3 regions of the Mesorhizobium sp. WSM4820 genome follow, and region 2 is predicted to be linked to each of the others. Evidence: predicted binding sites of a transcription regulator. Region 2 holds the regulator's gene; each other region holds the start of a gene.

What was found. The regulator LexA, encoded in region 2, represses DNA repair genes until DNA is damaged. The targets are predictions, from matches to a motif close to TGTTCNNNNTGTGTTCNG.
Region 1: ruvC (crossover junction endodeoxyribonuclease RuvC) is a predicted target of LexA. The motif match lies at 1,103-1,120, and genes of this name have one in related genera.
Region 3: AC0L2R_RS05780 (YifB family Mg chelatase-like AAA ATPase) is a predicted target of LexA. The motif match lies at 1,768-1,785, and genes of this name have one in related genera.

Annotation. Positions count from the first base shown of each region.
Region 1 is NZ_JBVVQN010000018.1:131,598-134,866, reverse strand. Features, by position in the region: gene AC0L2R_RS25920 (hypothetical protein) at 191-478, opposite strand; gene AC0L2R_RS25915 (hypothetical protein) at 598-762, opposite strand; partial or broken gene AC0L2R_RS25910 (LysR substrate-binding domain-containing protein) at 783-982, shown strand; gene ruvC (crossover junction endodeoxyribonuclease RuvC) at 1,162-1,671, shown strand; gene ruvA (Holliday junction branch migration protein RuvA) at 1,682-2,302, shown strand; gene AC0L2R_RS25895 (AbrB/MazE/SpoVT family DNA-binding domain-containing protein) at 2,344-2,619, shown strand; gene ruvB (Holliday junction branch migration DNA helicase RuvB) at 2,619-3,269, shown strand, end outside.
Region 2 is NZ_JBVVQN010000004.1:108,687-111,955, reverse strand. Features, by position in the region: partial or broken gene AC0L2R_RS08580 (ComEC/Rec2 family competence protein) at 1-1,162, shown strand, start outside; gene lexA (transcriptional repressor LexA) at 1,156-1,908, opposite strand; gene AC0L2R_RS08570 (molybdopterin molybdotransferase MoeA) at 2,013-3,218, opposite strand; gene moaC (cyclic pyranopterin monophosphate synthase MoaC) at 3,218-3,269, opposite strand, start outside.
Region 3 is NZ_JBVVQN010000002.1:496,278-499,546, forward strand. Features, by position in the region: gene AC0L2R_RS05770 (SDR family NAD(P)-dependent oxidoreductase) at 1-310, opposite strand, end outside; gene gshB (glutathione synthase) at 754-1,695, shown strand; gene AC0L2R_RS05780 (YifB family Mg chelatase-like AAA ATPase) at 1,878-3,269, shown strand, end outside.

The sequences.
Region 1 (3,269 bases), on a different contig from region 2:
GCCGTTGGCGAGGGTAGCGACGGCATCGACAACGATGGACACAGCGAATTCGAAATCGACACAGGGCGGTTTCGGCCGCCCCGTTTGATGGCAACGGATGACGTTCACGGCTCTGTTGCACGGCGGCGACGAGCCCGACACGATGTCGCAGGCATATCCACGCGACGGGCAGCAAGGGCCGTCGCCGACTCTATGTTCCCTTTACGATTCTCGGCTTGATTGGTCGGCGGGGTTGAGCCGCACTTTCAAGGGCCAAGGCCAGCCGTTTCTCGTCTTCGAGGGCGCGATCGACTGCCTCGATTTCCTCTTGGAGCTCCTTTAGCTTGGCTCCGTAGCTGGAGCCATCGCTGTCCCCGATCTGAAAGCCGCTTGCCCGCATTGCGTCGCGGGTATGGTGCACGTTACGGACTCCTTCGCGTCGAGTCGCGACCAGGATTTCCCTGAACTCTTCAAGACGTTCAACGTGATTGCGAGGCATTGCGTTCTCCTATTTCGTCGTCATCGGCACTGACGGCGATTCAGCACGGTTACAGCTTACGGCGCAGAAGGTTTAGGCGACTCTAAGAGATACGCTCGACAAAACATGAATGCGAAAGCTCAAATTTGACCGTCTTGCAGTAAAGTGGAGCGCAGGAAATTGGCTTGGGACCCACCGATCACCGACAGGTGCCAGACTCTTCGGCCGAGCGCGTCTGCTGCTCGGCGCTTGCTGGTTCTGCCCTCTTCCTGAACCCAGCCCTGACCGCTCGTGATGATAAGCATCTGGCCTGCCGGGCCAGACTGTCCGCGCGGCGGCCAGTGGATACGGCATCGCCTACGTCCCGGAGAACATCGTCGAGCAGCACATCGCACGTGGCAAGCTGGTTCAGCTTCTGGACGATTGGTCGCCGCTTTTTGAAGGCTATTCCTCTACTATCCGAGCCGTCGTCAAAATCTTCCCGCGTTCAAGGTCATCGTCGATGCGCTACGACATCGGATTTGAAGCGAGGGGATCTACGCGCGGCTCACGGACCCAAATGTCCGCTCCGCTTCGGTTCTCGCAAACCACGCCGTCTGTCTCGTCAGAACGAATTCTCAAACAGCCTGTGGGACGCAGCGGAACCGTTTCTGGTTTGTTCACATTTCGCTGGCATCGCTGTCCGCCACGGGTAGACTTGGCGGATGGGGGAAACGATTCGCATTATCGGCATCGATCCGGGGCTGAGGCGCACCGGCTGGGGCATCGTCGAAAGCCTCGGCAACTCGCTGCGCTTCGTCGCCTCCGGCACCGTGCGTTCAGACGACAAGGCGGCTCTGGCGACACGGCTTTGCCAGTTGCATGACGGGCTTGCCGAGATCCTGCACGCCGCCATGCCGCACGAGGCGGCCGTCGAGCAGACATTCGTCAACAAGGATGCGGCCGCGACCCTGAAGCTCGGCCAGGCGCGCGGCATCGCCATGCTGGTGCCGGCGCTGGCCGGCCTGGTCGTTGCCGAATATGCGCCCAACGCCGTCAAGAAGGCGGTGATCGGCGTCGGCCATGGCGACAAGAAGCAGATTCACATGATGGTCAAGGTGCTGATGCCGAAGGCGACGTTCGACACCGACGATGCCGCCGACGCGCTGGCCATTGCCATCTGCCACGCGCATCATCGGCAGAGTGTTGTCTACAGGTTGGCGGCGCTGGCATGAAGGACCACACATGATCGGCAAGCTAAAAGGCACGCTGGACGAGATCGATGAGGATTTCTGCATCGTCGACGTGCACGGCGTCGGCTATGTCGCCCACTGCTCGACGCGCACGCTGGCCGCCTTGCCGGCCCCCGGCGAGGCGGTGGTGCTGTTCATCGAGACCTATGTCCGCGAAGACATGTTGAGGCTGTACGGTTTCCAGTCGGTTCTGGAGCGCGAATGGTTCCGGCTGCTGATGAGCAATGTGCAGGGCGTCGGCGCCAAGGTGGCGCTGGCTATTCTCTCGACGCTGGCGCCGGCCGATCTCGCCAATGCCATCGCGCTGCGTGATATTGCCATGGTCAGCCGCGCGCCCGGCGTCGGCAAGAAGGTGGCCGAGCGCATCGTCACCGAACTGAAGAACAAGGCGCCGGCCTTTGCAGGCGCTGCCTCCGGCACCATCGGCCTGAAGCAGGAGCTTGGCGAAGGCGTCGCGCCGGCGCCGATCACCGACGCCGTCTCGGCGCTGGTCAATCTCGGCTATTCGCGCGATACCGCCGCCAATGCGGTGGCGGCGGCGCTGAAAAGCGCCGGCGAGGATGCGGATGCGTCGAAGCTGATCCGCTTCGGGCTGAAGGAACTGGCGCGGTGAGACCGTTGCCCGAGAAATAAATTCCGACTAGGAACAAGAGCATGGGCAGATATGCGGGCTTGACCTCCAGGGGGCAGCTTACGATTCCAAAGAAAGTCCGGGACGCGTTGTCGCTCAAGGCGGGCGATACGGTTGCGTGGACGGTCATGGACGGTCTTCTGATAGGAACGCCGCGCAATCTTAGATTTGCCGACCTTGCCGGATTTCTGGGCAATCCGCCCGGCGGGCCTGCCACGCTGGAGGAAATCGACGCCGCGCTAGGGGATGTCGTCGGTCGCCACGCCGCCGGCGATCGCGATGGAAGTGGGCGCGCCTGATGAGCCTTTCGCCACGCCTCATTGCTCCCGACAAGCGCGGCGAGGACGCCGAGCAGACCTTGCGTCCGCAGACGCTCGGTGATTTCGTCGGCCAGGCGGCGGTGCGGGCCAATCTCAAAGTGTTCATCGAGGCAGCCAAGGGCCGCAGCGAGGCGCTCGACCATGTGCTGTTCGTCGGGCCGCCCGGCCTCGGCAAGACGACGCTGGCGCAGATCATGGCACGCGAGCTCGGCGTCAATTTCCGCTCGACCTCCGGTCCGGTCATCGCCAAGGCCGGCGATCTCGCAGCACTGCTCACCAATCTCGAAGACCGCGACGTGCTGTTCATCGACGAGATCCACCGGCTCAACCCGGCGGTCGAGGAAATCCTCTATCCGGCGATGGAGGATTTCCAGCTCGACCTGATCATCGGCGAAGGGCCGGCGGCGCGCTCGGTCAAGATCGATCTTGCCCGCTTCACCCTGGTCGCCGCCACCACCCGGCTCGGCCTTTTGACCAATCCGCTGCGCGACCGTTTCGGCATTCCGGTCCGCCTCAATTTCTACTCGGTCGAGGAACTGGAACAGATCGTGCGGCGCGGCGCCCGCATCCTTGCCATGCCGCTCGGCGACGATGGCGCGCTGGAGATCGCAAGACGCGCGCGCGGCACG
Region 2 (3,269 bases):
TTATCGTCGTGTCGCCGCACGAGGTGGTCGGCGCAAGCTTCCAGATGTCGTTCGCCGCGACTGCGGCTCTCGTGGGCGCCTATGCCGGTTGGTCCGACTATCGTGCCGACAAGGCCAAGGCGCCGCGACAGCGACGGTCACCGGCCGCTTTCGTCACGCGCAAGGTCGTCGCCGGGGCAGGCACCATCGCAATGACCTCCATCATTGCCGGCAGCGCCACCGCGCTCTTCGCCATCTGGCACTTCCAGCGCGTCTCGCCGCTCAGCCTGTTCGCCAATCTGGCCGTCATGCCGATCGTCACGATCGTCATGTTCCTGGCCGTCCTCAGCGCCCTGTCAATGCCTTTCGGCCTCGACGGCCCCTTCCTCTACATGATGGGCAAGGGCCTGACGGCGATGATCGCAATTTCGGGATGGATCTCGGAGCGTTCGCCGATCGATGCAGTCGGACTGATTTCGTTGCAATCGGTTCTGCTGGTGACGGTCGCCCTGGTCATCGCCACGATGGCGACGACGTGGCTGCGGCTTGCCGCACTTCCCTTTGCGCTCGCCGGCCTGCTGACGATTTCCGAGACGCGCACCCCCGACGTGCTGATCTCGGAGGATGCGCACCTGGTGGCGCTGCCGATCGGCGGCGGCGAACTTGCCGTCAACCGGATGCGTTCGAACGAATTCACCACCGACAACTGGAAACATGCGCTGGTTTCAACAACGATCGTCGAGCCGGAGACATTCGAAAAAGGAGATGTGCAGTTCGACATCGCCGACCCGGCCGACCTGCCGCCGGGAGCGCCTTTCACCTGCACTGCCGGCCTGTGCTTGGCCCGGCATCCGTCCGGCGCGCTCATTGCGCTCGCCGACAACCGCAAAACCGCGCGGCCGGCCTGTGCCTTTGCGGATTTGATCGTCATCGACGACGCCACAGCCTATTACAAACCCTGCCGCACCCGCTGGTTCTCGTCGTCACCAAACGGCAGCTCGCTCGCATGGGCAGTGCCGCCGTCTTCTTCGATCCGCTATCGGCGACGACGCGCGCAGAAATCCGTTTTGCCGTCAGACAGCCATACAGGCCCTGGCATGAGCAGCGGCGATTTTCGCGCGAGGCGAGGGGCCTGCCGCCATACCGCAGGGCCGAGAAACCCCAGAAGCCTGCCCTTCAGTAACGCCGGATCAGTCCGACGAGCTTGCCCTGCACCTTGACCCGGTCCGGCCCGAAGATGCGCGTCTCGTAGGCCGGATTGGCGGCTTCCAGTGCGATCGAGGCACCTTTGCGGCGGAATCGTTTCAGCGTCGCTTCCTCCTCGTCGACCAGAGCGACAATGATCTCGCCAGGCTGCGCGGTGTCGGCGTTGCGGATGATGACCGTGTCGCCGTCGAAGATGCCGGCCTCGATCATCGAATCACCCTTGACCTCCAGCGCGTAGTGCGTGCCGCCGGTGATCATGTCCGGTGGCACCGAGATCGAATGCGTCTGGTGCTGGATGGCGTCGATCGGCACACCGGCAGCGATGCGGCCCATCACCGGTATGGAGACGGTGGCAACGACGTCGTCGTCATTGCCGGCGGCACGCATGCGCGAAGGTGCCGGCTTGATCTGCCGTCCGAGGCCGCCCTGTCCAAGCCCGCCCTGGCCAAGGCTGCCTTGAATGACGCTCGGCGAGAATTTGCGCGCCGCATTGAGGCCCGGCGCGATCGAATCGGGCAGCCGCAGCACCTCCAGCGCGCGGGCGCGGTTGGGCAGGCGGCGAATGAAACCGCGTTCCTCCAGCGCCGTGATCAGCCGGTGGATCCCCGATTTGGAGGCGAGGTCGAGCGCTTCCTTCATCTCGTCGAACGAGGGCGGAATGCCGCTTTCCTTCAGTCGTTCGTGAATGAACATCAGCAGTTCATGTTGTTTGCGTGTCAGCATCGCGACCCCCAACAGAATCAGAAAAACAAACCCAGAACAAACACTATCTGTTCCAGTTGTGTTCCGCAACCATTTAAAGTTTAATGAATGTGTTGACGTTTTGTTCAGCGTAGCATCAGCACGCTGCAGGCGGCGCCCGCTGCGGCTGCGGGAGCGAATGGCTCGCGCACGACCAGTCCGTTGGCGTCGGCCAGCATTCTGAGCATCGAGGAATCCTGGATACTGAACGGCGTTGCCTCAAGCGTGCCGGCTTCTTCCTTCACCACCGCGCGTACATAGTCCTGCCTGAGATCGTTGGCCGGCATGGCGGCGCCGAGCCGCGCCTGACGCATGTCCTGGCGGAAGGCGCGGCCGCCGAGCCGCGCCAGCAGCGGCTTCAGAAAGAGCTGCGTGCAGACCAGGCTGGCCACCGGATTGCCGGGCAGGCCGATGCAGCGGATGGCGCCCAGCCGCCCGAACATCAGTGGCTTGCCGGGCCGCATGGCGATTTTCCAGAAATCAAGCGCCATGCCTTCGCCGGTCAGCACGTCATGGACGAGGTCATGGTCCCCGACCGAGGCGCCGCCCAGCGTGACGATGACGTCCGCGCCTGCGTCGACGGCTTTTGTCACCAGCGCGGCGATCGCCTCCTTGCGGTCGGGGGCGATGCCGAGATCGAGTGCGCTGGCGCCGACCGAGCGGGCCGCGGCGGCGACGCCATACGCATTGGAGGAGATGATCTGGTCGGGGCCAAGGTCGCTGCCCGGCGGCAGCAATTCGTCGCCGGTGGCGATGATGGCGACCAGCGGCCGTTTCACCACGCGGACCTGCTGGTGGTTGGCCGACGCCGCCAGCGACAATGCCGCCGGATCAAGCAGGCGGCCTTTCTCCAGCAGCGCGTCGCCCTTCGAGAAATCGAGCCCGAGGCGGCGGATGTTGCGGCCTTCAACCGTGGGCGCGGTCACTTCGACCATGCCGCCGCCGAGGTCGCGGACATTCTCCTGGATGACGATGGTGTCGGCGCCTGCAGGAAGCGGCGCGCCGGTGAAGATGCGCACGGCCTGCGCCGGGCCGACTGTTCCGGCAAAGCCTCGTCCGGCCGGCGCCATGCCGATCACCGAAAGTCTCGCGGGCACGGACGCGACATCGTCGGCCCGCACGGCATAGCCGTCCATGGCCGACGCGTTGAATGGCGGCTGGGTGCGGAGCGCCATGAGCGGCTCCGCCAGCACGCGGTCGGCGGCATCCATCAGGGCGACGCTTTCAGCCTGCAAGGGCGCAGCATCCGCAAGCAGGTGCTCGAGCGCCTCGGCGACCGCCAGCAGCGCCATTATTGGCCTGCCCCCTGGGCATCCGCCTTGTAGTCGCCGGATTTGCCGCCG
Region 3 (3,269 bases), on a different contig from region 2:
GGCGATCGTCAAGTGCTGCATTGTTGACCAGCACGGTGACGTCGCCATGCGCCTCTGCGGCCCTGGCGGCCGAAGCCCGCAGCGCCTCGACGTCGCGTATGTCGGTCTTGAGATAGAGGGGGCGGCGGCCGAGATCCTTTTCGATGCGGTCGGCCAGCGCCAGGCTCGGGGCGTCGGCGATGTCGATGAAGGCGACCTTTGCCCCCTGGCGGGCAAAACCCTCGGTCAGCGCCGCGCCGATGCCGGAGCCACCGCCGGTGATCAGCACCGAAGCGCCCTCAAGGTCGGCAAAGCGCGCCGATGGCATCATTTTTTTCTCCTCGCGCATGGCCCCGAAAATCGGTTGCGATTTACGGAAAGGATCATGCGCAAAATCAAAGTGCTACAGCGTCGTTTGCGCGTCCAAAAGGACGCGCGGCACCGTAGGCTCGGTCGGCGCGCATCCTAGCCAGCCCGGTCGGGGGAGCAAGGGAGAAAAAGCAAATTCGCGGGCTTATGTCTGACAAGTCGCTCGTCAGATCGCCTTGACGCGCAAGGTGCCACGGAGGCAATTTCTGAGATAGCCGAGCGTGGCATCGAAACCCGACCGGCCCCCCGAACGGGAATCGTTGCCGCCGGCGCAGCCGAACTGACAAGGGCGCTCCGCCTGCGCCTCATCGAGGCCCAGCAGGCGCTCCTCAAAATGTCGCGATTGGCAGATGACCGGCGAGGTTGTAAGGGCAAGCAGCCCATCCGATCCGCCGGAGATCCGCCATGCCCCTGAAAGTCGCTGTCCAGATGGACCACATCTCCACCGTCTCGATTGCCGGCGACACGTCGTTTGCGCTGTCGCTGGAAGCGCAGCGGCGCGGCCACCAGCTGTTCCATTATACGCCCGACCGGCTGTCGCTGCGTGACGGCAAGGTGTTTGCCGGCGTCGAGGAAATGCAGGTCCGCGACGAGAAGGGCAGTCACTATTCACTCGGCGAGAAAGTGCGCACCGACCTGTCGGAGATGGACGTCGTCCTGCTCAGGCAGGACCCGCCTTTCGACATGAACTACATCACCACGACGCATATGCTCGAGCGCATCCATCCCAGGACGCTGGTGGTCAACGACCCGGCCTGGGTGCGCAACAGCCCGGAAAAAATCTTCGTCACCGAGTTTCCCGACCTGATGCCGGAAACGCTGATCGCCAAGGACAGCCAAGAGGTTGCCGCCTTCCGCAAGGAATTCGGCGACATCATCGTCAAGCCGCTCTACGGCAATGGCGGCGCCGGCATCTTCCACCTGCACGAGGCCGATCGCAACCTCGCCTCGCTGCTCGAAATGTTCGGCCAGATGTTCCGCGAGCCCTACATCGTTCAGCGTTATCTGAAGGAGGTGCGAGCCGGCGACAAGCGCATCATCCTGATCGACGGCGAGCCGGTCGGCGCCATCAACCGGGTGCCGGCCGAGACTGATTCCCGCTCCAACATGCATGTCGGCGGCCGCGCCGAAAAAACGGAACTAACGGAGCGCGAACGCGAGATCTGCGCCCGCATCGGCCCGTCACTGAAGGAGCGCGGCTTTATCCTCGTCGGCATCGACGTGATCGGTGACTACATGACCGAGATCAACGTGACGTCGCCGACCGGCGTGCGCGAGGTGCAGCGTTTTGGTGGCGCCGATATTGCGAGCCTGTTCTGGGATGCGGTCGAGGACAAGCGCAAGTAGCGTCCATGCTTGGCGGAACAGCGGCTTTCCGATCCGTAGCCAATGCGGCGCCATCAAGGCACAACGTTCGATCGTTCCCGTAATGTTCTTGCCTTTGCTCAAAATCTGTGGTTGTCTCAGATGACGCCGTTCGCGGCATGATCGCATGGGCTTCGGGCGAGCCCATGTCCGGGGGCAGAAAAATGGTTGCGCGGGTCCGCACGGTCGCTTTCCAGGGCATCGAGGCCGTGCCGGTCGACGTGCAGGTGATGATCGCGCCCGGCAAGGTCAACATGCACATCGTCGGCCTCGGCGACAAGGCGGTGGCCGAAAGCCGGGAGCGGGTGCAGGCGGCGCTGCACGCATCGGGCCTGTCGATGCCATCGAAGAAGGTCACCGTCAATCTGGCGCCCGCCGATCTGCCCAAGGAAGGCAGCCATTACGATTTGCCGATCGCGCTTGGCCTGATGGCGGCGCTTGGCGCCATTCCAGGCGACATGCTGGCCGGCTATGTTGTGCTTGGCGAACTGTCGCTCGACGGCACCATCGCCGCGGTGGCCGGCGCGCTGCCGGCGGCGATCGGCGCCAATGCCGAAGGCAAGGGCCTGATCTGCCCTTTCGCCTGCGGCCCGGAAGCGGCGTGGGCCGGCAAGGATTTCGACATTCTGGCGCCGCGCAGCCTGATCGCCATCGCCAATCATTTTCGCGGCACGCAGGTGCTGTCGCGGCCGGAGGCAGGAATCCACGCCTCGGCGCGCGACCTGCCGGATCTTGCCGACATCAAGGGCCAGGAGACCGCCAAGCGGGCACTCGAAGTGGCGGCGGCCGGCGGCCATAACATGCTGATGATCGGTCCGCCAGGATCGGGAAAATCGATGCTGGCGCAGCGGCTGCCGTCGATCCTGCCGCCGCTGGCGCCGCGGGAATTGCTCGAAGTCTCGATGATCGCCTCGGTGGCCGGCGAGCTTGGTGAAGGCAAGCTGACCGACCGGCGGCCGTTCCGCGCGCCGCACCATTCGGCCTCGATGGCAGCGCTGGTCGGCGGCGGCCTGCGCGTGCGGCCGGGCGAGGCCTCGCTGGCCCACCACGGCGTGCTGTTCCTCGACGAGTTTCCCGAATTCTCGCCGCAGGCGCTCGACGCGCTGCGCCAGCCGCTGGAGACCGGCGACTGCATGATCGCCCGCGCCAATCATCGCGTCACCTATCCGGCGCGCATCCAGCTGGTCGCGGCGATGAACCCGTGCCGCTGCGGGATGGCCGGCGAGCCGGGCTATCGCTGCCTGCGCGGCGACCGCTGCCGCACCGACTACCAGGCGCGCATATCAGGCCCGCTGCTCGACCGCATTGATCTCCGGATCGAGGTGCCGGCGGTCTCGGCCAGCGATCTGATCCGGCCGGACCGGGCGGAGAAAAGTGCCGACGTGGCGCTGCGCGTGGCCCGCGCGCGGACAACCCAGCGCGAACGTTTCGAGCGGCTCGGCGCGACCTCCGTCACCACCAACGCGCACTGCTCCCCCTCTGTCATCGAGGAGATCGCGATGCCGGATGCATCAGGCCTGTCGCTGCTCAGGGATGCCAGTGAAAAGCTCGGCTTT